One region of the Brevibacillus sp. 7WMA2 genome, then DNA from elsewhere that is predicted to be linked to it. Evidence: riboswitches for the same ligand, from Rfam matches in the RefSeq annotation. Region 1 holds a riboswitch; each other region holds the start of a gene.
The links. A riboswitch is a leader RNA that binds a small molecule or an ion and turns the genes downstream of it on or off. The one in region 1 is predicted to bind S-adenosylmethionine.

Region 1 (8,280 bases):
CCAGACTAGCAGAATATACCAGAGGAGAGATTCGAAATGGAAATTGTGGTGCAAAAATACGGGGGAACATCCGTAGGCTCTGCGGAGCGTATTCAAGAGGTAGCACAGAGAATTATCCGGTATAAGGATGCCGGATATGCCATGGTGGTTGTGGTATCTGCTATGGGAAAAACAACAGATGTGCTGGTCGATTTAGCAAAGGAATTACATGAGAGCCCACCTGCTCGTGAAATGGATATGCTGCTTGCTACAGGCGAACAGGTTTCCATTGCGTTACTTAGTATGGCCCTACAAAGCAGAGGGTACGAAGCTGTGTCTATGACAGGCTGGCAAGCTGGCATTTTAACGGAAGAGAAGCATGGAAAGGCACGCATTAGTACGATCAACAGTCAACGGATTGAGCAAGAATTACAGCAGGGGAAAATTGTCATCGTAGCAGGGTTTCAAGGAGCTAGCGAAAACGGAGAAATTACAACATTGGGACGGGGCGGGTCTGATACTACAGCGGTAACAATTGCGGCTAGTCTACAGGCTACCTGCTGTGAAATCTATACAGATGTATCAGGGGTATTTACAGCCGATCCGCGCATTGTTTCTCGTGCACAAAAGGTAAGCTCCATTTCATATGATGAGATGCTAGAATTAGCAACTCTAGGAGCTGGTGTCTTGCATCCACGTTCTGTGGAAAGTGCAAAAAAACATCGAGTTCGACTTGTGGTTCGTTCCAGTTTTACAGAAGAAGAGGGAACATTGGTTGAGGAGGAGACAAACATGGAGTTAGGCAAAGTAATCAGCGGAATAGCTCATGACAAAGATGTATCTTCTATAACGGTTATCGGAATGCCTGTAAAAGTAGGCATGTTATCCTTATTATTTAAAGCATTGGCGGACGCTTCAATTAATGTAGATATCATTATTCAAAGCACCTATCATGACAAAGCAAATAATGTGTCATTTACGATCTCCGCTGACGATTTACATAGAACGCTGGAGACCTTGGCGGCTCATCAGGAAGAGTTAGGCTTTGAGCATGTGGAATATGAATCTGGCCTTGCAAAAGTTTCAATTGTAGGAGCTGGTATGATAACCAATCCGGGAGTGGCAGCCGATATGTTTAGTCATTTATCCAGCCAGGATATTCTCATTCGGATGGTATCTACCTCTGATATTAAGGTATCTTGTGTGATCCCGGCAGAAAAAGTGGCGCAAGCTGTAGCTACACTGCATACGGCGTTTGGATTGGATGTTTCTGCCGATGCTGTCGTGCACGCTTAATTTGTTTTAGATAAAACAGAATGTAGAGCGCTTCAAATGGACAGGGATAGGATTGGATTAATCAAGGAGCCTGGTGGAGAGATGTCCACCGGGCTTTATGTGTTTTTTCTGAATTCTATTGACAAATAGTACACTTTTTCAAATAATGGAGAGAAAAACTTTTGGAGAGGGAATTGTCAAATGATCCGAAAACTAACAGAAGCAGATTATGAAGCATTTATGGAATTGGTATCACAAGAGAGAAGCTTGAACTTATTTCTTATTGGTGATGTCGAAAATTTTGGCTTTTCTACCCCTTTTCAAGAGTTATGGGGAGAATGGTCAACAAGTGAACAGACAAAACTCTCCGCGGTACTCCTGCGGTATTATCACTCGTACGTATTTTATGCTTTGGATAGGTTTGATCTCGAAGGGTTCAGTGAAATTATACTTGCTGACAAGAAGCTGGAGGTTTTATCAGGAAAACAAGATTCTTTGCAAGCTTTTGCAAGCCATCTTCCGAAGCATGAGATCAAAACAACCTATTTTGCAGAATTAGAAGATGACTCTCGATTATCTCAGGCTGACATCAAGGGATTTGAGGTGAAAAAAGCCACAGTTCATGATGTCGTAAAAATCGTCAGCCTACGTGATCAGATACAAGAGTTTGGCAGATCTGCTGATGCAGAAGAAGCATTGAAACACACACTGGAAAGCGGTACAGGGAGAACCTATTATGTAGAGGTGAACACAGAAACGGTAGCCTGTGCTTCAACAACAGCCGAGTGTTCGATGGCTGCTATGATTGTTGGTGTTTGTACGCATCCCCTTCATCGTAAGTGGGGATATGCTAGTGCTTGTATGGTAGCGCTGTGCAGGGATGTTTTGGCGGAAGGGCGAAGCTTGTGCTTGTTTTATGATAACCCAGCGGCTGGAGCTATTTATAAACGTTTGGGCTTTCGGGACATTGGAATGTGGACGATGTATCAAATAAAAAGAGAAGAAGCCTTTTCGTTGAAATAGATTGACAATTCTTACTCAAAAGAAGTATGATAAACAGAATTATATAGAAATCTCTTATCAAGAGTGGTGGAGGGACTGGCCCGAAGAAACCCGGCAACCCCGCGAGAAGCGGAGAGGTGCTAAATCCAGCAGGCACACATAAAGTAGTCTGGCAGATAAGAGCGGGTCTAGTCGATACGATCAAACCCCTCTTCTCCGGAAGAGGGGTTTTTTAGCACATAGGTACCTGTACATTAGGGCATCAAGTGGAAATAGGAGGAATTGCATTGAGAAAAGCAACGATTCACAACCTGGCGTTGGAATGTGGCGAGGTGCTCCGTCAAGTGGAAATCGGTTATACAACAAGCGGTACGTACAACTCTGAGCAATCGAATGCAATTTTGGTTTGCCACGCATTAACTGGAGACAGTCAAGCGGTAGGTGATGGTGAAAAGCCAGGCTGGTGGGATGGGCTGATTGGGCCCGGAAAGGCAATTGATACCGATTATTATTACGTGATTTGCACAAACGTCTTAGGTGGCTGTTACGGAACAACAGGTCCTGCAAGTATGAATACGGAGACTAAAGAGCCATATGCAACTCATTTTCCTGTTGTGACGATCCGAGACATGGTACGCGCCCAATACAAGCTCATTGAGCAACTGGGGATTTCTCATCTTTATGCGGTCATTGGCGGTTCGATGGGTGGTATGCAGGTTTATGAGTGGGCGGTTGAATATCCCCAGATGATGGATGTAGTGATCCCAGTAGCTACCTGCGCTCAGTTATCAGCTATGGCCATTGCTTATAATGATGTGGCAAGGCAAGCGATTTGTAATGATCCAGATTGGAATAATGGACATTATTATCCTCAGTTAGGTCCTATTCGCGGCTTGGCAACAGCGCGTATGGTTGGCATGATTACATACCGGACAGCCGAATTATTTGAAGAACGATTTGGCAGGGCCCATCAAGGCACCGTGCATGCCGACTTAGTGGATACTACATTTGAAGTGGAAAGCTATTTACGTTATCAAGGCGATAAGCTCGTGCAGCGCTTTGATGCAAATAGCTATCTCTATCTCCTAAAAGCAATGGATACACACGATATTGGTAGGGGAAGAGAGGGGATTGAAAACGCATTGTCACGTATCAAAGCCAAGGTAGTCTGTATAGCTATTTCCAACGATTTGTTGTATCCAATTCCTCATCAGCTTTGGCTATCCTCTACGTTAAAACAACAGGGGAAGGATGTTGATTTTTTTGCAATTGACTCCGTATTTGGACATGATGGTTTTTTAGTTGAAATGGATAAAATGGCTCAGCTAGTAGGGCCTTATTTTCCTGTCACAGTGAAAGAGCAACAAACCTCACAATTGATTGGATAACCAGCTTATCAGATGTTGAAGAGAAAGCAGACAGGTAGGAAACCATGACAATGACAACTAGTAACGATGAAACGAATATAAGAGCTCTGCACGTAAAAACAGGTTGTTACCCTGAGATAACAACCTGAATGTGTGCAGTTGGTTCTTTTTTTTTGTCCTTTCCCAGAAGAGTGAGTGTGGCATTTGACTCACGCTCTAACCACTTGCCAATCGATCCGGCAATAAAGCCTGTCTCAAACTGTAGGGTGCGTTCTAGTCGGTTTGTAGTCTGCATAGTAAGATGAGGATGAGTCAGGAGATATTCAATTTGTCTAGCTGTACACAAGGTTAATTCCAGCTTTCCTAAGCCGAGCTGGATGAAGGCTAATATCAGATCTTCCGCTGCATGTATATGATAGGTCTCGCCTATCTCTTTCCCCATCCAATAAAGAATAGGAGCTTCGCAATCTCCCAGTAATTCCTGAGTGACTACATTTCGAAAAAAGAGATGACCGGCAAAAGGCATGTTCATTTGTTGCATGCGCTGACAATCATATACTGAAAACTCAGGTAAAAGCTGCTGTAGGATATCAGTAGCTTGTCTCACTCTAGCTCGTCCTCCTTTTGTGCATGATTTCTATTCTATGAGAGAAAAAAACAATTATGCTAAGACTAGGAAAATGATAGGAGTAAATGAGGGGTGAGTCAGAGTATATCTAATAGATACGTGGTCATAATAAGAATAAATAACAAGAAAAGCTAGGAATGATATAGATTACAATTAATCTAAGAATGTATTAAGTCTATTCAATTGCTTGACGCTACTAAGAGGTAGGAGTACAATTGGTTTTGGTCACATAATTTCCAATCTTTATTCTTTATTTAGACACATCTCGTTTGCGCCCGCGGTTTTTTATGCGTTGGATTGACAGACTTTTAAAACCATTTCGCAAACTGGAAACATTTTGTGTTTCCCTATTGAGGGATTGGTTTTTCGTGAATAGAGGATGTTCTTCCAAAGTGGAAGCGGAGCGGAACATGTGTCTTGCTTGAGCCTGCATGGTGATGGCATAGGTATTGTAAGATAACATTTTCCACACATCAATGAAGGGGGGACCCAAGGCATGGCAAGTAAGAAAAACTTCGCTTTGCACAAGCTTCACACTCTACTCGGGTTGTTTCCGATCGGGTTGTTTTTACTGTTCCATTTAACGGCGAACTTTCAAGCAACCAAAGGGCCGGAAGCATTTAACGAAGCGGTTGGCCTAATTGAAAAGGCACCGTTCTTATTGTTTTTGGAATTTGCATTCATTTATCTCCCACTGTTGTTCCACGCCATTTACGGTCTATATCTCGCATTTCAAGCAAAACCGAACAATGGCAACTACTCGTTTTTCCGCAATCAAATGTATCTCTGGCAGCGTATTACAGGTGTTTTCACGCTGATTTTCATAGCGTGGCATGTATGGCAAACACGTATTGTCAAAGCACTTGGTACTGCCGAAATTAACTATGACCTCATGCATGATATTTTTACTAACCCAGTAATGATAGCGTTTTACGCTGTAGGTGTTCTATCCGCTGTGTTCCACCTTTGCAATGGTGTATGGTCGTTCTTAGTGCATTGGGGCATTACAGTAGGGCCACGTTCACAACGTATGGCAACTTATTTCACCATGATCCTGTTCGTAGCATTATCCTACGTAGGCTTGCGTGCCGTATTCGCATTCGTGTAAGAGAAGGGGGAATAAAACATGGCGAAGGGTAAATTAATTATTGTCGGCGGTGGCCTAGCTGGACTAATGGCGACAATTAAAGCAGCAGAAAAAGGGGTAGCCGTAGAACTTTTTTCCCTAGTTCCGGTTAAGCGCTCTCACTCAGTCTGTGCGCAGGGCGGTATTAATGGAGCTGTTAATACCAAAGGGGAAGGCGACTCTACTTGGGAGCACTTTGATGACACGATTTATGGCGGTGACTTCCTAGCGAACCAACCACCAGTAAAAGCAATGTGTGATGCAGCACCTGGAATCATTTATATGCTAGACCGTATGGGAGTTATGTTCAACCGTACTCCGGAAGGATTGCTAGACTTCCGTCGCTTTGGGGGAACGAAGCATCACCGTACTGCATTTGCTGGAGCAACGACAGGACAGCAATTACTATATGCACTAGATGAGCAAGTACGCCGTTATGAGACGGAAGGACTTGTGAAAAAATATGAGTACTGGGATTTCCTCGGTGCCGTTCTTGATGATGCGGGTGTCTGTCGTGGGATAACTGCACAGAGCATGCGTTCAGGTGAAATTAAAGCCTTCCATGCGGATGCAGTTATCATGGCGACTGGTGGCCCTGGTATTATCTTTGGTAAATCTACTAACTCTATTATTAACACAGGTACAGCGGCATCTGCGTTGTATCAACAGGGTGTTATTTACGCAAACGGAGAATTTATCCAAATTCACCCAACTGCTATTCCTGGCGATGATAAACTACGCCTCATGTCTGAATCAGCTCGTGGAGAAGGTGGCCGCATTTGGACGTATAAAGATGGGAAACCATGGTACTTCTTAGAGGAGAAATATCCTGCATACGGAAACCTCGTACCACGCGACATTGCGACTCGTGAAATTTTCCATGTCTGTGTAGATATGAAATTGGGTATCAACGGCGAAAACATGGTGTATTTGGATCTGTCTCATAAGGATCCAAAGGAATTGGATGTAAAACTAGGCGGTATCATTGAAATTTATGAAAAATTTGTTGGGGAAGATCCACGAAAAGTACCAATGCGCATATTCCCAGCAGTTCACTATTCCATGGGCGGTATGTGGGTAGATTACAACCAAATGACAAATATCCCGGGTCTATTTGCTGCAGGTGAGTGCGATTATTCTCAACATGGCGGTAATCGTCTGGGTGCGAACTCGCTGTTGTCTGCTATTTATGGTGGTATGGTTGCTGGTCCAAATGCAATCAATTACATCAACTCGTTGGATAAGCTCTCAGATGATCTTCCAAGTAGCTTATTTGACAGCTATTCCAAGCAAGAACAAGAGAAATACGACAACATCTTAAAAATGGACGGTACAGAAAATGCGTACGTAATCCATAAAGAGTTGGGCGAGTGGATGACTGATAACGTAACAGTGGTTCGCTACAACGATCGATTGCAAAAAACAGATGATAAGATTTTGGAGCTCATGGAGCGCTACAAAAACATCAATATTCAAGATACACAGCAATGGAGCAACTCTGGAGCGCAGTTTACACGTCATTTGTGGAACATGCTTGTTCTAGCTCGTGCTGTTACAATTAGTGCCCTACAACGTGATGAAAGTCGCGGCGCACACTACAAGCCTGAATTCCCTGAGCGTGATGATGAACGCTTCATGAAAACGACGATGGCGAAGTATAATCCAGAAACAACAGCGCCAGAAATCTATTATGAGGATATAGACGTTTCCTTAATCAAACCACGTAAGCGTGACTATACCAGTGATAAAAAAGGAGGGAAATGATCATGGCTGATCGTTTAATCCATCTGATCGTTACCCGACAAGACACACCTGATTCCACGCCTTATAAAGAAGAGTTTAAAATTCCATATCGTCCAAATATGAACGTAATTTCAGCGTTAATGGAAATTCAACGCAACCCGGTTAACTCGCAAGGCCAGAAGACTAAACCGGTCATTTGGGAATCTAACTGTTTAGAAGAGGTGTGCGGTGCTTGCTCGATGGTCATTAACGGAAAACCACGCCAAGCCTGTTCCGCTCTCATTGATAAGTTAGAACAACCAGTGCGTATCGAGCCGATGAAAACGTTCTCTGTACAACGCGATTTAACTGTAGATCGCAGCCGCATGTTCGATGCTTTAAAACGGGTGAAAGCATGGATTCCGATCGATGGTACCCATGATTTAGGACCAGGACCACGAATGGCGGAAGTAGATCGCCAATGGGCATACGAACTATCTAAATGTATGACCTGCGGTGTGTGTTTAGAAGCATGTCCGAACGTAAATGATAAATCACCATTTATTGGTGCATTTGCTATTTCTCAGGTGCGTCTATTTAATGAGCATCCGACAGGAAAAATGAACAAGCATGAGCGTTTAGATTCCTTGATGGAGGAGGGCGGAATTAGCTACTGCGGTAACTCGCAAAACTGCGTACAGTCTTGCCCGAAAGGCATCCCGCTTACTACTTCCATTGCTCATATGAATAAAGAGACCACGAAGCATGCTATTAAATCCTTCTTCTTCTCGTAAGAAGATACCTTCTTCCCTTTTTATACGACATGAATTCAGAAAAAGCCTTCTCGATAGTGAGAGGGCTTTTTTTTATTTTGAAAAAATTGGTAGTATGCTTTCCTTCCCTTGTAATGGTACGGGTGTATACCCATAAGCTTCCTTTGGCAAACTGATGAAGATACTACATGAAGAATTTTCACCAGGAGGGGGCTGCGTATGAAGAAACAAATGATCAAAGTGCTTTGTACCGGTGCAGTTGTACCGTTGCTATATTATCCGGTCAATTACGTTGGAGCAGATACCGTTTTACATAACCACCAGACGATTGATAACACGCAGCAAATCATTTCACGTGAGCAAATTCAAAAAGATATTTGGGAGGCGACTAGTGCTTCTTTTCCAAAA
Region 2 (8,280 bases), 1.0 Mb from region 1:
CAAACAGGATAATTGCCAAGATTAAACCTGCTTCGACCGCGGTTACTAAATCGGTTAATACAGTTAGGAAGAAAGTGATTACTAAGACAAGCGAATCACTTGTTTTGGTTTTTACGATATGAACAAATGCCTTGCGTTCACTCATATTCCAGGCCACAACCATTAAGATAGGGGCCATACTGGCTAAAGGAATGGAAGAGGCCCACGGAGCAAACAGCATTAATACGATTAACACAACCAGACTATGAATCATTCCTGAAATCGGACTCTTGGCACCACTTTTTATGTTGGTAGCTGTACGAGCAATGGCTCCAGTCGCAGGGATTCCACCAAACAAGGGGGTAATCATATTTGCAATTCCTTGCCCAATTAGCTCACGATTGCTTTTATGACGGGTTCCAGTCATACCATCAGCTACTACCGCAGATAACAGAGATTCAATTCCTCCGAGTAAGGCAATCACAAAGGCAGGCTTAAGCAACTGAACAATTCGATCCAAGGTGATATCAGGTATATGAAAGTGGGGAAGAGTGCTGGGAATTTCCCCATATGTCGAACCTATGGTTGCTACTTTTCCTTCAAAAAACCATGCTGCCAGCAAACTGGACAAGATAAGTCCGATGAGAGACCCAGGTATTTTGGGAAACAGCTTGGGTGTAATCAAAAGAATAGCGAAACAAATAAGTGCGGTTACAATGCTGTATGGATTGATCGTGGACAGATGGATTCCAAGCTCCCGCATATTCGAAAGAAAGTCTTGATGCCTTTGGACTCCTGTTAACCCCAAAAAGTTTGCAATTTGACCAGTAAAAATAATGACAGCTATGCCAGACGTAAATCCAATGGTAACTGGACGCGGAATGAATGCAATAAGTGCACCTAGCCTCAAGATTCCCATCAGAACGAGCATTACTCCAGCTAATAAGCCTGCAATTAGTAGATTCTCATACCCGTACTGCATGACAATCGCAAATAAGATGGGGATAAAGGCCCCAGTAGGTCCCCCAATTTGAAATTTGGACCCACCAAAGAAAGAAATAAGAAAACCAGCAATAATCGTTGTGTAAATTCCATATTGAGGGCTAACGCCAGCAGCAATAGCAAAAGCCATTCCTAAAGGAATGGCAATGACACCTACAATTAACCCTGATATGAGATCATGTCGAAAATAAGTACTGTTGTAGTGCTCGAATCTTCCCGACAATTTCATTTTTAACCCTTCTTTTTTTATATATTTGATTATTTGAATATAAGGGGAATATACACCCGTTGATCCGTTTTTGTCAATGTAGGAAAAGAGCTGATACATATGGTAAAAATTTGGGTTACAAACAAAAAAACAAGAAAATCCTGTTTCAGTGGGATTCTCTTGCTTTTTTTATGTTTATTCATCCCGCATGTTTTGAAGTAAAGAAATGGCATCTACTAAATGATTGTCAAAAATCTGCTTGGAAACCTTAAGTAAATCTTTAATAAGGGGATCTCTCAGTGAGTAGATCACAGAGGTGCCTTCTTTTGTTCCACTTACCACATTTTTATTTCTAAGGACAGCTAATTGTTGGGACACAGCAGAACCTTCCGTTCCTAAAATAGCCTGTAGTTCATTAACGTTTTTATCACCTTCACATAAAACCTCAAGGATTCGAATACGCAAGGGATGGGCCAGGGCTTTAAAAAATTCTGCTTTAAATTGTTGAATTTCTCGGTTCATATATCTAAACTCCTTACAAACAATTTTAATGATAGGAATATAAGAATAAGATAACACAGATAGTCAGGAAGTTGTAAAAGAGTACATTGCTACTAGTAATATTTTTTGATTCATTCTAATCATCTATGCTGTAGATCCCGATTTTAATAGTAACAGGAGGGTGATTTTCTTACCATTTTATTTTATTCATATTATGATCATATATATAAAATTTTGCAAACTGTTCAATTTGTGTACACATTTTTTCCATATAGGCAAATTTTGCTAGATTTTTTTCAAAATATGGGTTATGATCTTAATAGAAAGTGACTTTCTATTTTTACCCAAGGGGGAGATATTATGAGCATCGCAATCGCTGTATTACAATTCCTTGGCGCAGTAATCCCTTTAGTAATTGATCTTCTAAAGGCGATCGCTTAGGGCTAATCATTTTCAAATTGTTTTAATGTCCTTATTTTTAACATTATTGCCAAAAGGCCAGCTTCCTATGAGCTGGCCTTTTGGCATTTTTGAACTAGTAAACTATTTTGGTAGTGGCTCTGTTATCAACTCAATTGTTTTTTAAACAGTGTCAGGAAATGTCACTATTAGAGGCTAGAATGGAGGGAGAAAAGGGGGAGAATTATGTTTAAGCAATTACATTGCCTTGCCATTTATACGAAAGACTTGGAATCAGCTATTCTTTTCTATGAGAAAATGGGGTTAGTAAAAAAGTGGGAGGCTGAACAAATTCCGGGTAAACCATGGAAACTAGTAGGTATGGGGTTTGGAGAAGGCCATGCAGAGTTAGTTTTGAAAAATAACCCTGAATTACATTTCATAGAGCCAGAGATTTTTGTAGAAGATGTCACTGCATTCTATGAAGAGTGGAAAGACGATCCTTCCATTCAGTGGATTCGTCCGCCATTTTCCAATTCATTAGGTGGTCATGTAGCTATTATGGAGGCGCCGGATGGCAATGTATTTGTATTAATCGGGAAGTAGGCTGATAAATATGATACAATGGGAGGAATGTAACTTTTATTGATCATAAAAACATGGGGGGAGAGAGTGATTGAACTTTATTGGAAAACACTCGCTAAATCTATTGCTGCTGATTGTCGGGCCTACATTTTTCCTGAATCTATTTATTAAGGAAGGCACTGCAAAAAATATCATTAGTGTCGTTAGTTTCCTACTAGTGTTGCTTGTCGTTATTTGTGGAAGAAGATATCAAAAGAAGAATTCAGAATAACGGAAAAGATGTGATAAACCCCTTCTTTCTCGGTTCTTATGTGTGACCTTTCTACATACATTGTTGTCAGAACGAAAGGAGAGGGGCACATGGAAGCTACAATTGCTCGGTATTTTGCGATCAAACAACAGCAAAAAGAGTTAGAAGAGGAGCTGGCAGAGCTACGACGAATTCTGTTGGCTGTTTATCCAAAACCGTGTGAGATTGAGATAGGAGACTACCGTCTGAAAATTAGTCAACAAGAGAAGAAAGAGTTTAATGAGGAACACCTGCTTAAAGCCGTAGAAGATCCACAAATATGGAGGCTGATGTCCAAGGTGGATGTGGCAAAAATAAACAGCCTACTTAAGCTAGGTGTCATAAAAGAAGAAACACTCGCAGATACGTACACGGTGAAGCAGACCGCATATGTTCAGGTATCGAAAAAGTAAGCGATGAGCCAAAAGCCAAATTTACATCTTACATATAGAAAAAGGCGTGCGACTGGCAACAGTGAAGCACGCCTTTTTACATCCTACACGATTCTCAGCTTACACTTGTACAGCTTCCACAGCTTTTTGAATAGCCTGCTCTACATCCTGCAAAATATCTTCAATTGCCTCTGTACCTACGGAAAGACGAATCATCCCAGGGGTCACCCCGGCCTTAGCTTGTTCTCCTGGGGTAAGTTGGAGATGAGTAGTACTAGCTGGATGAATGATCAATGATTTGGAGTCTCCTACATTAGCCAAATGCGAGAACAATTGAACAGATTCAATTACTTTTTTGCCAGCTTCTACTCCACCTTTGATTCCAAAAGTCAACAAAGCCCCCTGACCATCTGGTAAATAGCGTTGACTAAGTTCGTAGGTAGGTGAGCTAGCAAGCCCTGGGTAGCTCACCCACTCTACATCGTTGTGTTGTTCTAAATATTGAGCAACAGCAAGTGCATTTTGACTATGCCGTTCCATCCGCAGGTGGAGAGTCTCTAGACCTTGTAAGAATAAAAAGGAGTTAAAAGGAGATAAGGTAGCTCCTACATCTCGCTGTAGCTGCACACGAGCTTTTACGATATAAGCAGCATCGCCAACCGCCTCTGTATATACAATTCCATTGTAGGTAGGGTCTGGAGTGGAGAGCCCAGGGAACTTGCCGTTACTCCAATCGAAATGACCGGAGTCTACGATAATTCCCCCGATAGATGTGCCGTGACCGCCAATAAATTTAGTAGCAGAATGGATAACGATATCTGCCCCATGTTCAATCGGTCGGCACAAAATAGGGGAGGCAAAGGTATTATCCACAAGGAGCGGTAATCCATATTCATGAGCTATGGTAGCAATAGCGTTTAGATCGGCAACCTGCATTTGAGGATTTCCGATCGTTTCGCAGAAAATCGCCTTGGTTTTGTCCGTAATCTTTGAACGGAAATTGTCTGGGTTGGATTGGTCAACAAAATGAACGGTAATTCCAAGCTTTGCAAAGGTATGGGCAAATAAATTGTAGGTTCCCCCATATAAACTGCTAGAGGAGATGATTTCATCACCGGCTTGTGCAATATTTAATAAGGCAAATGTAATGGCGGCTTGACCAGATGCAGTTGCAAGTGCCCCAATACCGCCTTCTAATAGGGCGACACGTTTCTCAAATACATCCTGGGTTGGATTCATGATGCGGGTATAAATGTTCCCAGGCTCCTGTAACGCGAATAGATTGGCTGCATGGCTGGTGTCACGAAACTCATAGGAGGATGTTTGATAGATGGGGACGGCAAGAGCGCCGGTAGTTGGGTCTGCCTCCTGACCTCCGTGAAGAGCTAGTGTTTCTCTTTTCCAATTGAGGTTTGACATAAAAAAACCACTCCTTTTCCATGTAAAGTAAGGTGATTCTCTTGGTTTCAATGGTGGCGCAGTAGAGAGGGAAGACAGGCTTCTCATAGCAAAAAGCCCTCCTCTGAGTAGAGGAAGGCTGCGTTACTAATTTCGCATACATTCATCTCTCAGAACCTTGCAGATTCTGCAGGATTTAGCACCATGAACACTATGTTCCGGTTGCCGGGCTTCGTCGGGCCAGTCCCTCCACCACTCTTGATGAAAATAAAAGTTTGTTTTATTGTAAGGAGCTTGGAATGATAAGTCAATAATATTTTGTGCATTCTGAAAAAATAGCGGAATCAAATTCAGTTTCCGTTTATGATAACTATTGAAATCATCTTGTTTTAACTTGATTAAACTTCTAAAAATTTAGCTACATATCGACAGCAAAACAGATTTATTTACAGGATACATGAAGTGAATAATCATGAATAAAAATACAAATAAGTATAATTATACATAATAAGATGCATAACTTGTATAGCAGCTTGCTTTTTGGAGGGTAAAATAGAAGTAGCTGGAAACATGAAAACCTACATACAAGCATAACTGCCTTTTTTATGTGCACATTTTTACATTTTCCTATTTACTCTTTTTCGTTCTTTTTGCTACTATAGGGAAAGGTGTCTTGCCCCAATTTTTGGGGTGAATTGGCACGGGTGGGCCGAGGGGTTGTTTTGCTTAAAGAAGGGAACCGATATTGTACTCATTTTTTCGTAAAAGATTTGATGTAAAAGGTCATCAAACAACGGTTCGCAACGAAATTTTGGCTGGTTTAACCACGTTTTTCACCGCTGTCTACATCATTGCCGTGAATTCAATGATCTTATCGGATGCAGGTATACCATTGGAAGCAGGTATTGTTGCCACGATCGTTATCTCCTTCATAGGATGCTTGATCATGGGTTTTTGGGCGAATGCTCCTGTAGCACTTGTTCCTGGTATGGGCATTAATGCGTTTTTCTCCTATACGATTGTTAAATCTATGGGATTATCATGGGAGAGCGCTTTGGCAGTTGTATTCATGTCAGGTGTTTTATTTATCGTGATTGCTTTTACACCGGTTGCCAAAATCTTAGCGAAAAGCATTCCACTGTCTCTAAAAGAAGGAATGACGGTTGGAATTGGGTTGTTTCTTACCTTTATTGGTTTGCAAAAAGGCGGCTTAATCGTACCTAATCCATCTACATTTATTGCTTTAGGCGATCTGGGCGATACGAAGGTAGTATTGGGATTGGTCAGCTTGGTAATTGCCGTTGTGCTATTTTTACGCAATGTAAAAGGTAGCTTTTTAATCAGTATTATTGTAAATACGCTGATTGCTATTGCCCTTGGTACGGTAGGTGGTACAAGTCAGGCAAGTGATTTCTCGTTCTCGACATACCTCACTGTCTTTGGAGCATTTTCGTTTGACGGCATAGTTACTACTGGATTTTGGCTGGCTGTGTTTCCGCTAACCATGGTGATTGTTTTTGAAAATATGGGGCTTTTGCACAGCATGGTTCCAGAAAGTAAATTTGCTCGTACTTTTCAAGCAAACTCCATTTCAGCTATGCTTTCTGGATTGTTTGGTACGAGTCCAACTGTGTCTTCAGCGGAAAGTTCTGCAGGAATTGCCGCTGGCGGGAAAACAGGGATTACAGCAATTACGGTAGGAATTCTGTTCTTGATCTCAATCTTTTGCATTCCTGTCATTCGTTACGTGCCGGATACAGCGATTGCTCCTATCTTAATTCTAGTTGGTAGCCTAATGATGCAAAGTGTCAATCAGATTAAGTTCTCCGACATGTCAGAAGGCTTGCCAGCGTTCTTGATCATTGTGCTGATTCCCTTTACAGCGAGTATTGCAGATGGAATTGCTTTCGGATTTATGGCGTATCCAATTGTTAAACTGGCGATGGGCAGACGAAAAGAAATTCCCTTGCCGCTTTTAATCATTTCGTTTATGTTTTTCCTATATTTTGTGTTGCTAGCATTGCAGCTTCATTAAGGTAAAAGGCAGCCATTTTCTCTTTTGAGAGGATGGCTGCTTTTTTGCATACGGGCATGAAAAGTATGAATGAAGGAATGCAGAATGGATATGGAACGGCTAGTCACTGTTGCTAGATGGAGCAAGCATTTTTCTTTTTTTACTAGTTTTAGACGCTTGCGTGACTGAATATACTGAAGAGAAATACATTCCAATCTATGAAACAGTAAAGAAGGTGAGATTTCTGTACGAGACGACGAGCAGATATCGCTATTACAGAGAAGCTTTGGCGAACCTATCTATGCCGTTTGCCTATATTGACCTTGATTTGTTGGATCAGAATATGGCTGAAATTGTAGCTAGGAGCAATGGTAAACGTATACGAATTGCCAGTAAGTCAATTCGTTCTATTCCTATGCTCCGATATATTTTAGATTATGATCCTTTGATCCAGGGCATCATGTGTTTTACAGCATCAGAAGCATTGTTTTTGTGGGAGAACGGATTTCATAATCTGCTACTTGGTTACCCTGTGGTGGACAGATCTTCGCTACTTACGATAGCACGAGCTGTACAGCAGGGCGCACAAATTACATTAATGGTCGATTCATTGGAGCATATTAACTTGGCGGAGGAGGTGGCCAAACAAGTAAGTACGCCCTTGTTGCTTTGTGTGGAGATGGATGCCTCTGACTCATTTTTGGGCTTGCATATTGGTGTATACCGCTCATCCTTACGTACATTCGAGCAAGTGATGCAGATGGTTGAAAGAATTGGATCGAGTCCTTGGCTTGTGTTGGATGGAATCATGAGCTATGAGGCGCAAATTGCTGGTGTTGGTGATAATATGCCAGGGCACGGTTTCAAAAATGGGGTTATCTCTTATCTAAAAAAACGTTCTATACGCGTAGTGAGGGAAAAGCGGAAACGTGTAGATGACGAATTACAACGACAGCATATTTCGCTCCGCTTTTTTAATGGTGGCGGTACCGGAAGTATGAGCTCTACTTGCTACGAGAATGCAGTGACAGAAGTAACGGTAGGCTCTGGTTTTTACGCTCCTGCCTTATTTGATTACTACAAAGAATTTCATTTCCAGCCAGCCGCGGGGTTTGCTGTTGAGATAGTGCGACAGCCTAGATTCAATATCTATACTTGTATGGGGGGCGGGTATGTGGCCTCTGGAGCGATAGGGAAAGAAAAACTGCCCCTCCCATATTTGCCACCACAGGCTGCGTTATTGCGCTTGGAAGGAGCAGGAGAGGTCCAAACGCCTGTACGTTATGAAGGCGATCAAAAGCTTGCAATTGGAGATCCCATCTTTTTTCGGCATAGTAAGGCAGGAGAATTATGTGAACGCTTTCCAACACTACACTTGCTACGGAAAGGGAAAAGGATAGGGGAGGCCATAACGTATCGGGGAGAGGGCAGGTGTTTTCTATGAGAACAGTAGCAATGCAACCATGGAAGAATTGGGCAGGATTAGCTACTAGCACACCACAGCAAGCGATTT
Region 3 (8,280 bases), 510 kb from region 1:
ACCACCCAAAATGTGTAAGGCCAGATAAGTGATTTCAACCTCTGGAAACCTTACTGCAAAAATAGCTTCCAATGATGTAAGAAATTCAGCAGTCCATTCATATTCTTTTTTATCTTGTAGAAGGGTTCTTTCTTTCTCTGAGAGAGTAATAGGCTGTTTAAGCTTTGTTCGCCTAATCATCAGCAGAACATGTACGATCAACCCTTCCAGCGTTTCATCCGTAAAAAAGAAGGAATGTCGCTTTTGGAGCTGTTTTAATTCATTTTTGACAATCTCAACCTCATGGGATGAAAATTGCTCCTTAATAAATGAGTCACTAAGCTGAGAATTATTGGTCAATTGTGATAATCGGGCTAATGCAGTTCTTTTGGCTTTTTCGTTCCCTTCAATCATTAGACCTACTTTTTGCTTAGAGATCAACGTAAGTCCCCAAACGTTTAGCCACTTTTCAATTTTGTCCAAACTTTTTTTGATAACCGCTTTGTTGACAAAGTATTTGGAAGCAAGCTCCTGAACAGTTATGGGCTTTACATTCATAACTAACTGATAAGCTATTTCAAGAATCATTTTTTCATCAGATTCATATTTGATTGGATGATTCACTATGTGTAATTTGTGAAATAAGCTTGCTTTTTCATGCTCTTCTATCTCTAGGAAAACCCCTAATCCCGGTTTTCGGATTAAGGTGGCATTTGAATGCTCTCTAAGGTAGTCCTGTATTCTTTTACAATCATTGCGAATCGTCTTTTCCGAGCAGCCTACCTTTTCTGCTATCTCTTGTACTAATACATGCTGGTCGGATTGTGTTAATAGAATACGCAAGATCTCTATTTGCCTCGCATTCATTTGATTCACCTGCTTATCTGCTAACAATGGTATATACGTTATCTATCGGATTTAACATCACTTTTTATACCATAGAATTGGTGAAAATACTATATACCGCACCAGCTAGCATGGGTTACATGGGAGTGCATGTTGTTGTTCGCGACAAACTGCGCCAGATGAACCAGGCCACAAAACCCCACAATATGATCGTTACCATACCTGATTCTCCAGCTATGTAAGTCCATCCCTCTGCTTTTGTTGTAAACAACTGCTCCAACCAGCTTCGAGTAAGATTAATCATGGTATGACTAAGCACCGCAGGCCAAATACTACCGCTTGCAAAACGAATCCACCCTATAAAAACAGAAAGCGGAAAGATCATAATCGTAAACAGCAGTATTGTGACAATAAAATTTCCATCTTCATTATAGCCATTTAAGTAGAACGGATAATGAAATAGTGCCCATACTATAGAGGTTCCCAAAATTGCTCTCTTACTTCCATACGTTTCCGTTAGCTTGGGTTGTAGGTATCCTCTCCATCCAATTTCTTCACCGAATGCAAAAATCGCCATTGAGATCAGCATGGCTGGGCTCCAAAATGCTTTTGTCATGTAACCAACATACTCAAATACTGTAAAATGAGCAGCTCCGGTGTTTAAAAAAGCAGCCGTTGGGAGCGCAATATAACCGATTCCCCAAGCCACTAAAAAGCTGATAAGAATTGGTAAACCTGAGACCCCCGCTAGAATGTACCACTTCCAATTCCCAAGCTTTCCGATTCCAGTGGATCGAATTGTAGCTTTACGTTCTGAAAAAAATAGAAGCATTAGCCCTAATACCAGCATAGGCGATAATTGAACGAGCCCGATCAGCAAATAAATCTTTGTAACATTAGCAAACAAGGTCAATCCAAGAACCAGAGTACTATAAACAATCGCGGCTTTTATTCCTTTTATTTTCATGATGAATCCTTCCTTTCCAGCTCTACGAACATGATTCATCATAAATAGAAATTCTCAAGAATTTATAAAGGAAGAACAAAACGTTCATAGCTTTACTAATTTTTTATATAATTGTTGCTAATTTTCAATATACTTGATAAAATGTAATTTTTAACAAAACCACAATGTTGTTTTAATATTTTTTAAAGTCACAACCTCCCTTCCATAGATAAGGGGGAAAATACTGCAAAGGAGTGGTTACACTGGAGATGAATATAGGAAGAGAAACCAGGATGAAGGAAGCTAATGCCCCTACATTCGGCCAAGGCGTTAAGGATTGTATCCCTACCTTGTTGGGCTACATTAGTATTGGATTAGCAGCTGGAGTAATTGGTGTCTCTTCTCACTTGAGCATTTTAGAAATTACTTTATTATCGGCTTTGGTATATGCCGGGTCAGCTCAATTTATCATTTGTGCCCTATTAGCAGCGAATAGTCCCTACTCAGCCATTATTGTAACTACTTTTATTGTAAATCTACGCAACTTTTTATTAAGCGCAACTCTAGCTCCCTCCTTCACCAAATATTCTTTATTCAAAAACATCGGAATCGGCGCACTGGTTACAGATGAGTCCTTCGGTGTTGCTATCAATAAGATTACAAAGGGAGAGCAGATAAACGATCGCTGGATGAATGGTCTAAATCTTACCGCTTATATCATTTGGATCTTATCGTGCATGCTAAGAGCTATTCTTGGGAAATGGATTACGAATCCGATGGTATTTGGATTGGATTTTGCTTTAACAGCAATGTTTGTAGCCTTACTTGTCCTGCAATTGCAATCTATGGAGCCTTCAAAGCTCAAGCATTCTCTCAGTCTTGTTGTATATATGATCATAGCTATGCTGGTTTTATCCTTTCTGGTCCCTTCACACGTTGCAGTCATTTTAGCGACGGTTATTGTAGCTACTATTGGGGTGGTGACTGATAAATGAGCCTTAATCTATCCATTCTTCTTCTCATACTCGGTTGTACATTTGTAACAGTAATTCCGCGTATTCTGCCATTTTTAGTGGTCCGTAACTTACAATTGCCTGCCCCTGTACTTAAATGGCTTTCTTTTATACCTATTTGTATTCTCACAGCCCTCGTTGTGGAGAGTGTCATTGATAAAAGCAGTGATTCAATCGGAGTGAATTGGCTAACACTCATTGCGATAGTTCCTACTCTATTATTAGCTTTGCGGACGAAAAGCCTTGCCATTACTGTCATTTTCGGCGTTATTTTGATGGGATTACTAAGATTATGTAGTACATATTTATAAACAAAATCCCCTTTGCTCAACAATAACGAATCCATGCGTGCATGGAACTTCATAATTGTTGACTCCAAGGGGATTTGATTTCTTTTTAGCTTGCTTTCATCATGCTTTTTCTTCAAACAACCGAGCTATCTCGATAATAACCTGAACAGCTTTTTCCATATTATCTACAGAAACATATTCGAATTTACCGTGATAATTTTCCCCACCAGTAAAAATATTTGGCGTTGGCAGACCCATATATGATAATTGAGAGCCATCCGTACCACCTCGGATCGGGCTGATTACCGGCTCGATATTGAGGTTTTTCATCGCTTCATAGGCAATGTCAACAACTTCCTTAACCGGTTCAATTTTATCGCGCATGTTGTAGTATTGATCATTGAGTTCAAAGCTGATATTTTCTTCGCCGTATTTCTCTTGCATCTTTTTCACGATGCTTGTTACTTTCTCTTTTTTGGCATGAAAATGATCTTTATCAAAATCTCTAATAATGTATTGAGATTTACTTTGTTCGACATCACCGTTTATTGAGCTAAGATGGTAAAAGCCCTCATAGCCCTCTGTGTACTCTGGCGCCTCTTCTTCAGGAAGTTGTGCATGGAATTCCATTGCTAGCTTACTAGCGTTTAGCATTTTATTTTTGGCTGTTCCAGGATGCGTGCTAACTCCCTTAAAAGTAAGCTTGAGTTCTGCGGCGTTAAAGCTTTCATACTCCAAGCCACCTAGTGGCCCTCCGTCCATTGTGTACGCAAATTTCGCACCAAAAGCTGCCACATCAAAATGAGCCGGCCCTCTACTGATTTCTTCGTCAGGAGTGAACGCCACCCTAATTTTCCCATGTTTAATTTCCGGATGCTTTAGCAAATAATCCATGGCGGTCATAATTTCAGTGATACCCGCTTTATCATCTGCTCCAAGCAAGGTTGTCCCATCGGTCGTAATCAATGTGTGACCCTTGTAGGACGGTAGCTCTGGAAATAATTCCGGTGATAAAACAACGCCCCGTTCCTTATTTAGCGTAATGGCTTTACCGTCAAAATTTTCGTGAACCTGCGGATTAACATTTTTGCCTGTAAAATCCGTGGCAGTATCTAGATGGGATAAAAAGCCGATTACGGGAACCTGCTTATCCGTATTTGTAGGGAGTGTCGCCATGACATATCCATTTGCATCCATCGTAACCTCTGAAAGTCCCATCGCCTTTAGTTCTTCAACTAGCAATTTACCCAGCTCTAGCTGACCTGGTGTAGACGGAACTGTCTGACTCTGTGCATTGGATTGTGTATCAATCTGTACATATCTTGTAAAACGCTCTATGATATCCTGCTTCACTCAAATTCACTCCCTTTTTCATTACATCTTTTTTTATTATACCGTTTGATGGGCGATATTTCCATTTGCTACTCCTATTGCTAACCTATCAACTGGAATCGGGGATTACCGGCTTACCTACAAGTACAAGCATTCCTATATGCGGAGTAGTCTTTCTTAAGAATCTATTGATGATAAAAAATGGAGCTAGGCTGTAGTATCCTCGGCATAATTTAAGTTTCACTAAAAAATATTTGACATTTTTCTCAGAAAAGAGTAAAGTAGAAAAAGCTTAAGCATCCGAGAATAAAATATGAAACCTTCTTATCAAGAGAGGCGGAGGGACTGGCCCTTTGATGCCTCGGCAGCGGACTCGTATTTAGAGTGCTGTGCCAAATCCAGCAAGCATGTGCTTGAAAGATGAGAAGAGTGATTCTTATCCCATATAAGACCTCTTCTCACGAGAAGAGGTCTTCTTCATTTTTTCTCAGAAAAAGGTAGAAATAGAGAGGGTGTTATTGATGAATCAGACAAAAGGAAGTGCGTTGGCTTTATTGCCTCTTGGTATATTTTTAGCACTATTTATTGGCTCTGGAATTATTACTGGAGATTTTTATCAGCTACCTATCATTGTTGCTATTTTGATCGCGAGTACGGTGGCATTAGTCATGAACCGAAAAGACAGTTTTACCACAAAGGTAGAACGATTTGCTAAAGGAGCAGGCAATCCAAATATCGTTATTATGTTATTAATTTTTGTATTAGCTGGTGCGTTTTCTCAAACAGCTAAAGGTATGGGTAGTGTTGAAGCTACCGTAAACCTAGCCCTTTCCGTTTTGCCTCAGGGTCTTCTAGTTGTTGGTTTATTTGTAATCGGATCATTTATTTCACTAGCAATGGGGACATCCATGGGAACTATTGCTGCATTAGCTCCAATTGCCGTAGGAATCAGCCAACAGACTGATATCTCTGTTGCATTCACAATGGCTACTGTTGTCGGAGGAGCTATGTTCGGAGATAATTTATCATTTATTTCGGATACGACAATTGCCGCAGTACGCACGCAAGGAACAGAAATGAAAGATAAATTCAAAACCAACTTTTTAATTGTATTACCAGCGGCCATTTTAACTTGCATCCTATTAATCGTGCTTACATTAGGAAGTCATACAAATATTACAGTTGGAACCTTCAATTGGGTCAAAGTGTTACCTTATGCAGGAGTGCTGCTTGCGGCCTTGCTTGGCTGGAATGTACTTGTGGTTCTAATGGGAGGAACTGTTTTATCAGGTGTCATCGGAATGATAGATGGAAGCTACACACTTGCCACTTTCTTCAAAAATGTGACACTAGGGATTAGTGGAATGATGGAGCTTGTATTGCTAACCATGCTCATTGGTGGAATGATTGAGATTATTCAACATAATGGCGGGATTCAATATCTATTACATGTATTGACGCGTAATATTCGCTCAAAAAAAGGCGCAGAATTTGGTATTGCTGGTCTTGTGAGCCTGACAAATATGTGCACAGCTAATAATACAATCGCTATCCTTTTCGCAGGTCCGCTTGCTAAAAATATTTCAGATCAATATGAAATCGATCCAAGAAAATCTGCAAGCTTACTAGATTTATTTTCGTGCAGCGTACAAGGGATCATTCCTTACGGGGCTCAAATGTTAACAGCAGCAGGATTTGCTGCACTCTCACCAATCGAACTATTGCCATTTGCTTTTTATCCATTGCTAGTTGCTGTTTGCGGTATCGTGTCAATCGTGATTAACTTTCCACGTTTTTCATCGAATGCCAAAAAAGCTAGTATCATAAAACCACTGAATGAGAAAGAAGAAGCTATATTCAAGACATCCTAGTGGTTATTCACCTTGCATCACTAGCAACTCACACGAGTTATGCTACTTATTTCAAAATATCGTTATAATAAATGTCAGGAAAACGAAATACGTAGAATGAAAAAAGCGGTAGGTATAACCTACTGCTTTTTCTATTGGTCATTTTTATCCTTAGCTATCAATCTAAGCGTTTATGTATCTTCGCCGAAACAAAACTAATAAGACCTATCATCTTTTGATTCACTATCTATCTTCCTTCATTCTTGTTGTTCTCACAACAGTTCTTTCATGGTGAAACGTAAAAAGCTACCTTCCATAAAGAAAAGGTAGCTTTACGTTCTAGCACATATTTTTATCGTGCTTCATTGAATGAAATAAACTCTTTAGTTCTTTTTTTTTAAAACAAGATCACGAACCATTTCAATCGCTTTCTCTTTTCCAAGCGGGAAGGTTCCAAGAGACCATGTAGGGTTGTCTAGCATATAAACATGTCCATTTTTAACCGCTTTTAGCTTACCCCAAAGCTCTGATTTCTGCATATCATCCAGCTTTTTCTGTGCCACAGCGAGATTGCTACCGTATAATCCTAAGAAAATATAGTCTGGATCAAACTTATACAGATTTTCAAGCGATACGATTTCTACAAGCTTTTCTTTCGGAGCTCCTTCTGCCATAGGCAAGCCTAAATCAGTAAATAAAACATCTCCTAAAAGCGCCTTACCATAGATACGATATTGGGAAGCGTTTGTTACATATAGAGCAAAGGTTGCATCCTTCGATTGCTTTTTAATTTCATCCCCAATTTGTTTCGCTTTTGCATCATATTGAGCAAGCCATTCGTTCATTTCTTTTTCTTTGCCTAAAATACTTGCCATTTCCGGGAATCTTTCACGCCAAGTGTAAAAGTCTCCTTCCAGTTGAACGGTTGGTGCAATTTGCGTAAGCTGATCGTAAAGCTTTTCAGTGCGGTTGCTTGTAAGAATCAAATCCGGTTGTAAGGCCATTACGTCTTCTACTTTAACTGAACTAGTTTCAACTAACGCTACTCCGTCAAGCTTCCCTTTTAAATAATCCGGCAAATCAGGGCCTGAAGTAGACATCACAGGCTTGATCCCCATAATTAATAATTCTTCGGTTGCATAAGCAAGGTCAACAACACGTTTTGGATGTACAGGAATTTTCACTTCTCCGCGGGAGGTTTTTACCGTTTTAAACTCAGTGTCCCCTGCTTGTTGGGATGCTCCTTCCTGCTTACTTGCTACTGAAGCCGATTCCTTCTGGCTGCAACCTGCAAAAACAAACAATAGTACAAAAATAATCATTACATTCATGAAACGTTTCATAGATTGATCTCCTTTTTTATCTATAAGCACAAGATGTGCCCTACGAGTTACTACAAAAAACCCCAAAGAATATTATATTAGTAGCTTGTTAGGTTTTCGTTTTCATTAAAAGATAGATGAAATAGGGCGCCCCAAGAACAGAGATTACGATACCAACTGGAACTTCTGTACGCGTTAGTATATTACGTGCTACTAAATCGGCCAACAATAGCAGTAATGCCCCCACAAGCGTAGCAGTAGGGATGAGAAATTGATGCTTCGGTCCAACCAGTTTGCGGGCGATATGTGGTGCAACCAGTCCGATAAACCCAATACCTCCACCAGCCGCAACGCAAGCTCCAGCAAGTCCGGCACTCACAAAAATTAATTTTCCACGCTCTCGTTCTACTCTCATTCCAACACCAGTTGCTAATTCATCGCCTAGATTAAGTACATTCAGATATCGAGCTTTCCATATCGCATACGGAACAAGAATGAGAATCCATGGAAGTATGGCAATAACAAAGGTCCAACTGGTTCCCCACAGGCTACCTGCAAGCCAGACTGTAGCATACATAAAATTTGCAAAAGCAAGCTTTAATGACACAACAGTATTTATCGCACCGATTCCAGCCGAAACTGCTATCCCTACAAGAATTAAGCGAATTGGAGTAATCCCTCGCTTCCACGCAAGCATAAAGA
Region 4 (8,280 bases), 400 kb from region 1:
CAATTAAAGTAACCATTCACAGCTTTGATAAAATCAAAGAAAATTTAGCTGACCTTAATGAACTAAAACTTTATGAAGAAGCAAATGGCAAGGTCTTAGAAGCAGAAATTGAATCAGATGGCTATGCCATTGTAGATATTACAGAAGAAGAATACATTGAATTAGCTCCAGATGAATATGAGCTAATGATTATGGAATGGAAAGTGGCTGGAAAAATCGACGAGCTGATTTTAGAAACAATGTCAGACCCTAATGATGATAAGGCAATGCTATATCGTGGTGTTGACCCTATTGGAACTGTAAAAATAGAGCCTGTTTCCCTACCGAAAAAACTGATTGAGCAATTAGCAAAGGCTTGGTTCTTGACACCAAAACCAGCTATTGAACCGAAAATAAACGAAAAAGAGTAAAAGGAACATAGATGAGAGGCGTTTTGGTAAAGCAGGATTAAAAAGAGGAGGGGAAGCCCTCCTTTTTTGGATGAGTTGAGTTGGATGAATTTTTGACCAAAAATAAAAGGGCGCCCATTGTGTTAGGGGCCCTTATTTTTCTTACATTTCCTCAGGAGCTTCCAATCCCAATAGACGGAGTCCTTCTTTTAGTACAACAATAACTGCTGCAACCAATTGTAGGCGAGCTTGTTTTACTTGCTCATCCTCTGCGACAATGCGGACATGCGCGTAGAATTTGTTGAAGGTTTGAGCCAGATCAATTACGTATTTTCCAATCTGCGAAGGATCGAATTGATCGCGAGCCTTTTCCAGAATGCTTGGGAACTGCAAGAGAGTAGTAATGACTGCCCATGCTTCTGGGCCCTCTAAAGCATTGTCTACTACGGTTACAGCTCCTGGCTGGTACCCACCTTTTTTCAATAGAGAGCAAGCGCGGGCATGAGTGTATTGAACGTAAGGCCCTGTTTCCCCTTCAAAAGTAAGCATTTCTTCCCAGGAAAAGTTGACATCGTTTAAACGATAATTTTTCAAGTCATGGAAGATAACGGCACCTACACCAACTTGGCGAGCAACCTGTTCTTTATTTGCAAGAGAAGGATTTTTGTCTTGGATTACTTTTAATACGTCTGCGATTGCTTGGGACAATACTTCTTCCAACAGAACGACTTTCCCTTTGCGGGTGGACATTTTTTTACCATCTTTTAACATCATGCCAAATGGAATGTGATGCATATTGTTAGCCCAGTCATAGCCCATTTTTAGCAAGACTTTAAATAGCTGTTGGAAATGCAGGCGTTGTTCTCCGCCAACCACATATAATGCTTTTCCAAAATCATATTGCTCATGGCGATACAAAGCAGCAGCTAGGTCGCGGGTTGCGTAAAGGGTAGCACCGTCACGTTTTTTAATTAAGCAAGGAGGCATGTCGTACTCATCCAGAGATACAACCATTGCGCCTTCGGATTCTGTTAACAATCCTTTTTCCTCTAATAAATCAACAACGCGATCCATTTGATTATTGTAGAATGCTTCTCCATTGAAGGAGTCAAAGGATACACCCATTAATTCATAGATCTTTTTAAATTCTTGTAAGGATTCGTCGCGGAACCATTGCCATAATTGCTGGGCTTCTTGATCGCCGTCCTCTAATTTCTTGAACCATTCACGGCCTTGATCTTCCAGTGTTGGATCGTTTTCTACTTCTTCATGGAAGTGTACATACAGCTTGAGCAATTCTTTAATAGGCTCAGCTTTTACTTTATCTTCATCGCCCCATTTTTTATAGGCAACAATCAGTTTACCAAATTGTGTACCCCAGTCCCCTAAGTGATTGATGCGAACTGGCTGATAGCCATGCTTTTCCATGATGTTTGCAAGTGCATTCCCGATAACGGTTGAGCGCAAATGCCCCATCGAGAAGGGTTTAGCAATGTTTGGAGAAGATAAGTCGATTGGTACCTTTTTACCAGCACCAGCAGTAGTCGCGCCATATGCAGACCCTTGCTCTAGAATCGTTTTAATACAAGCGGTTATAACGCTGGTTTGATCATAAAACAGATTGATATATGCATTTGTCACCTGTACATCCTGTAAGAAAGGCAGAGAAATCTTAGAAGCTAGCTCCGTTGCAATCATTGGTGGTGCTTTGCGTAGAGCTTTAGCTAATTGGAAGCAAGGGAAGGCTAAATCACCCATTTGTGGGTTAGGAGGAGTTTCGAGCATGCCAAGGACACGTTCGCAGGAAAAATCCTCTACGCCCATTTCAGTTAGAGCAGCAGAGATTTGTTCAGCTACTAGTTGTTTGTAATTCATGTTTATTTCATCCTTTCTTTTTAATCAACCTAAACTTTCAGGGAATATGTAATCATTCCGTGGAAAAGTGGGATACAACATAAATATAACCATAGGTATACAAGCACAGAGCGCTTTGATTAGACACAGCATACGATGTTCAAAGCAACAACAGCAAAAAAACCCCCCGTCTCTTTTGGATAGATATCAGTAAAAATCAATCCGTAAAGAGACGAGAGGTTATTTTATCATACTCCCGCGGTACCACTCTTCTTGTTCTTTTCAATTAGACCAATAAATGATCGTAATTGGAAAAAACCTGCTTGATAGCTGTAACGGGCAAACCCGGCAAGCTCTATACATTGTCAATAGACAAGATTCAAGCTGCGTCTCCGAGGTGCGCTTCATCATGGACGTTCTATCAGGCTTCCACCAATCCTGACTCGCTAGTAGCACGAACCATCATTACTCTCCTCATCATCGAGTACATGGCTATATAGCGTCTAGTATACCCAACAAAAGACATTCTAGCAAGCAAGGTTTATCAGTGGCTCTTATTTTGCTGATCCCATTGTGCAAAATAAGATTTGGTAAGGGAATGATATGCTTCCCTACCAAATAAAAGACCCATGGCTTGACCGGTTGATAAAGGAAGATAGTATTCATAGGTTTCATGATTACCGCCTGTCATAAGATCATGGTGGTGAATTTGGTCATGCAAATAGTGCTGTTCACTCTCATGATGTTTTACGACAGTGTAGATTTCAAAGTCCGTCTCTTCTAGTACCTTTACTGGAATCAATGAGGCCTGAAACACAGATGTATGTAAATAGGCTAGATTGTTTTCCATAAAAAACCCTCCATCTATCTTCCTTTTTATCCTAGCAGAGGGCCATTATTTCTACAAGCGAAGGAAAGAATGGATAAGAGATGAAAGGGGCATGTGCCTGCCCCTTCCCCTCTCCTATATTGGTGAGTGTACAAACCTGAGTAATGTTTTTGGGTTTCCTTATGGAGGTATGAAACATTGTAGAATCATGTAGAGGTGGGCGCAGATAAAAAAGAGCGTAATCGAATTCAGGTTTGCCGGTGAAAGAGCTTCTTATATTTTAGCAGCAGCCGCAAGAAATGATGACCAGTAGGATGAACAGCACTAAAATGAAGCTGAAATTATCACCGAAGAAATTTCCGCAGTAAGATGTACTCATGAAAGAATTCCTCCTTAAAGGTTATATGTTTGAAGGTGTCGCTACACGGTTGCTAGTTATCGCAGCAGCTGCAGCTTATGATTACCAGCAGAATGAACAACACTAGAATGAAGCTAAAACTTCCGCCTCCCCAGTTACCGCAAAACGATGTACTCATCTGGCAATTCCTCCTTCGCTTTGTTATTCTACAGTCTATACATATCTGTCTATCTGGTGTGGGCTTATGCCTAAGGGAAGCAAAATTTGGGCAGCAGACTACAAAAAAATAAAAGATTGGCAGATAATCCATTGACGCCAATAATATCTGAATGTTAAGATACCTGTATTCAAAAGACGAACAAAACGTCATATGGACATTTAACTAAATATGATTTCTCTTATCTAGAGAGGCGGAGGGACTGGCCCGAAGATGCCTCGGCAACCGATAGATCAGGTGCCAATTCCAGCAGGGCTGTTTGCCTTGAAAGATAAGAGGGGGTAAGTTCCTACTTAACGAACATTAGTAATCCTCTTCTTGCTTTCAGGCAGGAAGGGGATTTTTTTATTTGCCAAGTCTAATGGAGATTACGGAGGGATATAGGGGATGAACAAACCAACATTGCAAGAGCAGCTAGCACGAAAAATATTGATACTCGATGGTGCAATGGGAACGATGCTACAGCAGGCTAATCTCACAGCGGACGATTTTGGCGGTGAGGAATATGAAGGCTGCAACGAACTATTGAATGTAACAAGACCAGATGTCATCCGGCATATTCATGCTACCTATTTTGAAGCAGGTGCTGACATTGTGGAAACAAACACATTTGGAGCAACTGATGTTGTTTTGGCTGAGTATGACATAGCAGATCGAGATTATGAACTTAATCTGGCGGCTGCACGTATTGCTAAAGAAGTAGCAGATGAATTTAGCACGGAGTCGTGGCCACGTTATGTAGCAGGCTCTATGGGGCCCACTACGAAAACCCTTTCGTTAACAGGGGGCGTTACATTTGAGCAATTAATTCATGCGTACTATTGTCAGACTAAAGCATTGATGGAAGGTGGGGTAGATTTATTACTGGTGGAAACCTCACAGGACACATTGAACGTAAAAGCTGGCGGCATTGGCATACGTCAGGCATTTCAGGAGCTTGGCTATGAGCTGCCTATCATGATTTCTGGAACAATCGAACCGATGGGCACGACTCTGGCAGGCCAAAACATCGAGGCTTTTTATGTATCGATTGAACATCTCAAACCGATCACGATTGGTCTGAATTGCGCGACAGGTCCGGAGTTCATGCGTGATCATTTACGAACCTTATCTGATCTGGCCTTGTGTGGAATCAGTTGTTATCCTAATGCAGGTTTACCTGATGAGAATGGTCACTATCACGAGTCACCGCAGGGGTTAGCGATGAAAATGAAAGCATTTGCGGAAAAGGGATGGCTTAACGTAGCGGGTGGTTGTTGTGGTACCACACCCGAGCATATTCGAGCGCTACACGAAGCATTGCAAGGGATTACACCACGAGAAAATAAAAAGTCTCATGCAACTGCTGTATCAGGCATTGAGGTGCTCTATGTTGAGGACGACAATCGCCCCATTTTTGTAGGGGAACGTACCAACGTTATTGGATCAAAGAAGTTCCGTGACTTGATTGCTGCTGGTCAATTCGAGGAAGGATCAGACATAGCACGGGCACAGGTAAAACGAGGAGCCGCTGTTATAGATATTTGTTTAGCAGACCCTGACCGTGATGAGTACGAGGATATGGAGAAATTTCTTCCATACGTAAGCAGAAAGGTAAAAGCACCGTTGATGATCGATTCCACGGATAAAAAGGTAGTGGAGCTGGGCTTGAAATATTCTCAGGGGAAGGCAATCATTAATTCGATTAATCTAGAAGATGGACTAGATCGTTTTGAAGAGGTTGTACCACTGATTCATAAATATGGAGCGGCTGTGGTTGTCGGGACCATTGATGAAACGGGAATGGCAATCACTCGTGAACGTAAGCTGGAGGTAGCTACACGTTCCTACGATTTGTTGGTAAATCAGTTTGGAATTAATCCGCAGGACATTATTTTTGATGCTCTTGTATTTCCGGTAGGAACAGGCGATGAGCAATACATTGGTTCAGCGCAGGAAACGATAGAAGGTATCCGCCTTATTAAACAACATTTTCCATTATGTAAACAAATTCTGGGTGTGAGCAATGTTTCCTTTGGATTACCCCCGGCAGGTCGTGAGGTTTTAAATGCGGTCTTTTTATATCACACAACAGTAGCCGGGCTTGATTACGCGATTGTTAACACCGAAAAGATAGAACGTTATGCTTCGATTTCTGAAGAGGAACGCAAGCTGGCAGAGGACTTGTTATTTCATACAAACGATGAAACCTTAGCAACGTTTACTGATTTTTATCGGCAGAAAAAGAAAGAGGTTGTAAAAGAGGTATCCAATCTAACGTTAGAAGAACGTTTAGCTAATTATGTGGTGGAAGGCTCGAAGGACGGATTAATCCCAGATTTAACCCTCGCTTTGGAAAAATATGTTCCGCTTGATATTATTAATGGTCCACTTATGAAAGGGATGGAAGAGGTTGGTCGCCTGTTTAACGGGAACCAATTGATTGTAGCAGAAGTGCTACAGAGTGCAGAGGTCATGAAGGCGTCAGTTGCCTTTTTGGAACCGCATATGGAAAAGTCTGAATCAACCGTAAAAGGAAAAATCTTGTTAGCTACGGTTAAAGGGGATGTCCACGATATCGGTAAAAACCTAGTGGAGATCATTTTATCCAATAATGGCTATGAGGTAGTTAATTTAGGGATTAAAGTTGCACCAGAGCAGTTGATTGCTGCTTGTCATCAGGAAAAACCAGATGCCATTGGTCTTTCAGGTTTATTAGTAAAATCAGCGCAGCAGATGGTGATTACCGCGCAGGATTTGCGAAGCTCTGGCATTGATGTACCGCTGATGGTTGGAGGAGCGGCGCTCACGCGTAAATTTACAACAAATCGAATTGCTCCTGAATATGAAGGCATCGTTTTATTCGCAAAAGATGCGATGGATGGCCTGAACCTAGCTAATAAATTGCATGATCCGCAAGCTCGACTGAAGCTGGTAGAGGAATTACAAGCGCAAGCGACAGTCAATCAGGCTCAAATAGAAGAAAAAGCTAGCGAATCAGTTGTTATTCCACAGCCGGAAATGAATCGCTCTGCGACAAGCATTACAACACCGGTCTATGTTGCACCTGATTTGGAGCGCCATGTCTTGCGCAACTATCCGATTAACCATCTGCGTCCTTACGTTAATTTACGTATGCTGCTTGGAAAGCATCTTGGTATCAAGGGCAACGTCGATAAATTAATCGAATCAGGCGACAAGAAAGCGACCGAATTATATGAAATCGTAGATGATTTGCTAAATGAAGCGATCCGTAGTCAGATTTTGCAGGCGAATGGAATGTATCAATTCTTTCCGGCTCAATCTTTTGGCAATGACATCCTGATCTATGATCCAAACGATCATTCAAAGCTGTTAGAACGTTTTACTTTCCCGCGTCAACCGCAAGCTCCTCATCTTTGTCTCGCTGATTTTTTACGGCCTGTGGAAACGAATGAGATGGATTACGTAGCTTTCTTGACAGTTACAGCCGGAAGGGGAGTAAGAAATTTAGCGCAGGAATGGAAAGAAAAAGGGGACTATTTACGTTCTCATGTCCTGCAAGCAGTCGCCCTAGAGCTAGCAGAAGCGTTTGCCGAACGAATTCATCATGTTATTCGCGATTCATGGGGCTTTCCAGACCCAGCAGATATGACTATGCTAGAACGTTTTGGGGCGCGTTATCAGGGAATCCGCGTATCGTTTGGATATCCTGCTTGCCCGGATTTAGAAGATCAAGAAAAACTCTTTAAGCTGTTGTCGCCACAAGACATCGGAATTCAACTAACAGAAGGCTTCATGATGGACCCTGAAGCATCCGTGTCAGCCATGGTATTTGCTCATCCTGAAGCCCGTTATTTTAATGCGACTCCACCAGTTGGAGTGGAAGTGTGATCATAAACGACGAAAAGGGGGAGTCTCAATGGGAAACCGAGATTTGCGGGCTTATCTCACACAGCACGTACTAGTGGGTGACGGAGCGATGGCTACTCAGCTATACGAGCAGGGAGTTCCGATTGGCGTTAGTTACGAAGAGTTATGTTTAAGTAATCCACAGATAATCCGCAACGTACATACCGCTTATTATGAAGCGGGAGCACGGCTGATTGAGACGAATACATTTGGGGCTAATCGGGATAGCTTGTCCCGATATGGCCTAGAAAGTAAGGTTACGCGGATGAATCGAGCCGCGGTGACCCTTGCGAGGGAAGCGGTCGGAGATGATGCTTTCGTAGTTGGAGCGATGGGTTCAATTATTGCTGGACGTGTCCGCACTAAGCAAATCGACCAATTTAAAGACCAGTTCGAAGAGCAAGCTACTTCTCTTTTGCATGCAGGTGTAGACGGAATTTTGCTGGAAACGTTCTTGGATGTTGATGAATTATTGCTAGCGCTGGAGGTGATACGTCCTCTTACAGAGCTACCCATCATAGCCCAGCTTGCTACTTTGGAAGTAGGTACCACGCGTGATGGGCATTCGTTGACGTATGCCTTCCAGCAGATTAAGGATGCAGGAGCGGACGTAATAGGACTCAATTGTCGCTTGGGACCGGCAGAGATCCTGCGTTCCTTCGAAGCTACAGTGTGTCCAGATGATGTTTTTCTCTCTGCATTCCCCAATGCAGGCCGTCTTGGCATGGCTGATGGAACCCTTTCTTACAAATCATCTCCAGAC

Region 2: another riboswitch for S-adenosylmethionine. It lies ahead of GOP56_RS02965 (homocysteine synthase); the one in region 1 lies ahead of GOP56_RS21715 (homoserine O-acetyltransferase MetX).
Region 3: another riboswitch for S-adenosylmethionine. It lies ahead of GOP56_RS00985 (Na+/H+ antiporter NhaC family protein); the one in region 1 lies ahead of GOP56_RS21715 (homoserine O-acetyltransferase MetX).
Region 4: another riboswitch for S-adenosylmethionine. It lies ahead of metH (methionine synthase); the one in region 1 lies ahead of GOP56_RS21715 (homoserine O-acetyltransferase MetX).

The regions. Positions count from the first base shown of each region.
Region 1 covers NZ_CP048799.1:5,028,065-5,036,344, forward strand. Annotated here, with positions in the region: gene GOP56_RS21705 (aspartate kinase) at 37-1,275, shown strand; gene GOP56_RS21710 (GNAT family N-acetyltransferase) at 1,456-2,277, shown strand; SAM riboswitch class I at 2,329-2,439, shown strand; gene GOP56_RS21715 (homoserine O-acetyltransferase MetX) at 2,544-3,644, shown strand; gene GOP56_RS21720 (DUF2507 domain-containing protein) at 3,751-4,230, opposite strand; gene GOP56_RS21730 (succinate dehydrogenase cytochrome b558 subunit) at 4,748-5,359, shown strand; gene sdhA (succinate dehydrogenase flavoprotein subunit) at 5,378-7,141, shown strand; gene sdhB (succinate dehydrogenase iron-sulfur subunit) at 7,144-7,893, shown strand; gene GOP56_RS21745 (S8 family serine peptidase) at 8,092-8,280, shown strand, end outside.
Region 2 covers NZ_CP048799.1:675,808-684,087, forward strand. Annotated here, with positions in the region: gene GOP56_RS02945 (SulP family inorganic anion transporter) at 1-1,210, opposite strand, end outside; gene GOP56_RS02950 (ArsR/SmtB family transcription factor) at 1,385-1,711, opposite strand; gene GOP56_RS02955 (VOC family protein) at 2,336-2,695, shown strand; gene GOP56_RS02960 (hypothetical protein) at 3,035-3,376, shown strand; gene GOP56_RS02965 (homocysteine synthase) at 3,476-4,774, opposite strand; SAM riboswitch class I at 4,914-5,021, opposite strand; gene GOP56_RS02970 (NCS2 family permease) at 5,499-6,788, shown strand; gene GOP56_RS02975 (amino acid deaminase/aldolase) at 6,898-8,211, shown strand; gene GOP56_RS02980 (D-arabinono-1,4-lactone oxidase) at 8,208-8,280, shown strand, end outside.
Region 3 covers NZ_CP048799.1:188,693-196,972, reverse strand. Annotated here, with positions in the region: gene GOP56_RS01010 (BglG family transcription antiterminator) at 1-846, opposite strand, end outside; gene GOP56_RS01005 (CPBP family intramembrane glutamic endopeptidase) at 962-1,792, opposite strand; gene GOP56_RS01000 (AzlC family ABC transporter permease) at 2,065-2,766, shown strand; gene GOP56_RS00995 (AzlD domain-containing protein) at 2,763-3,095, shown strand; gene pepT (peptidase T) at 3,195-4,427, opposite strand; SAM riboswitch class I at 4,728-4,833, shown strand; gene GOP56_RS00985 (Na+/H+ antiporter NhaC family protein) at 4,928-6,277, shown strand; gene GOP56_RS00980 (ABC transporter substrate-binding protein) at 6,640-7,599, opposite strand; gene GOP56_RS00975 (FecCD family ABC transporter permease) at 7,688-8,280, opposite strand, start outside.
Region 4 covers NZ_CP048799.1:80,330-88,609, forward strand. Annotated here, with positions in the region: gene GOP56_RS00430 (hypothetical protein) at 1-410, shown strand, start outside; gene argS (arginine--tRNA ligase) at 552-2,264, opposite strand; T-box leader at 2,469-2,733, opposite strand; gene GOP56_RS00440 (hypothetical protein) at 2,788-3,093, opposite strand; gene GOP56_RS00445 (YjcZ family sporulation protein) at 3,353-3,451, opposite strand; gene GOP56_RS24275 (YjcZ family sporulation protein) at 3,504-3,800, opposite strand; SAM riboswitch class I at 3,826-3,925, shown strand; gene metH (methionine synthase) at 4,035-7,499, shown strand; gene GOP56_RS00460 (bifunctional homocysteine S-methyltransferase/methylenetetrahydrofolate reductase) at 7,528-8,280, shown strand, end outside.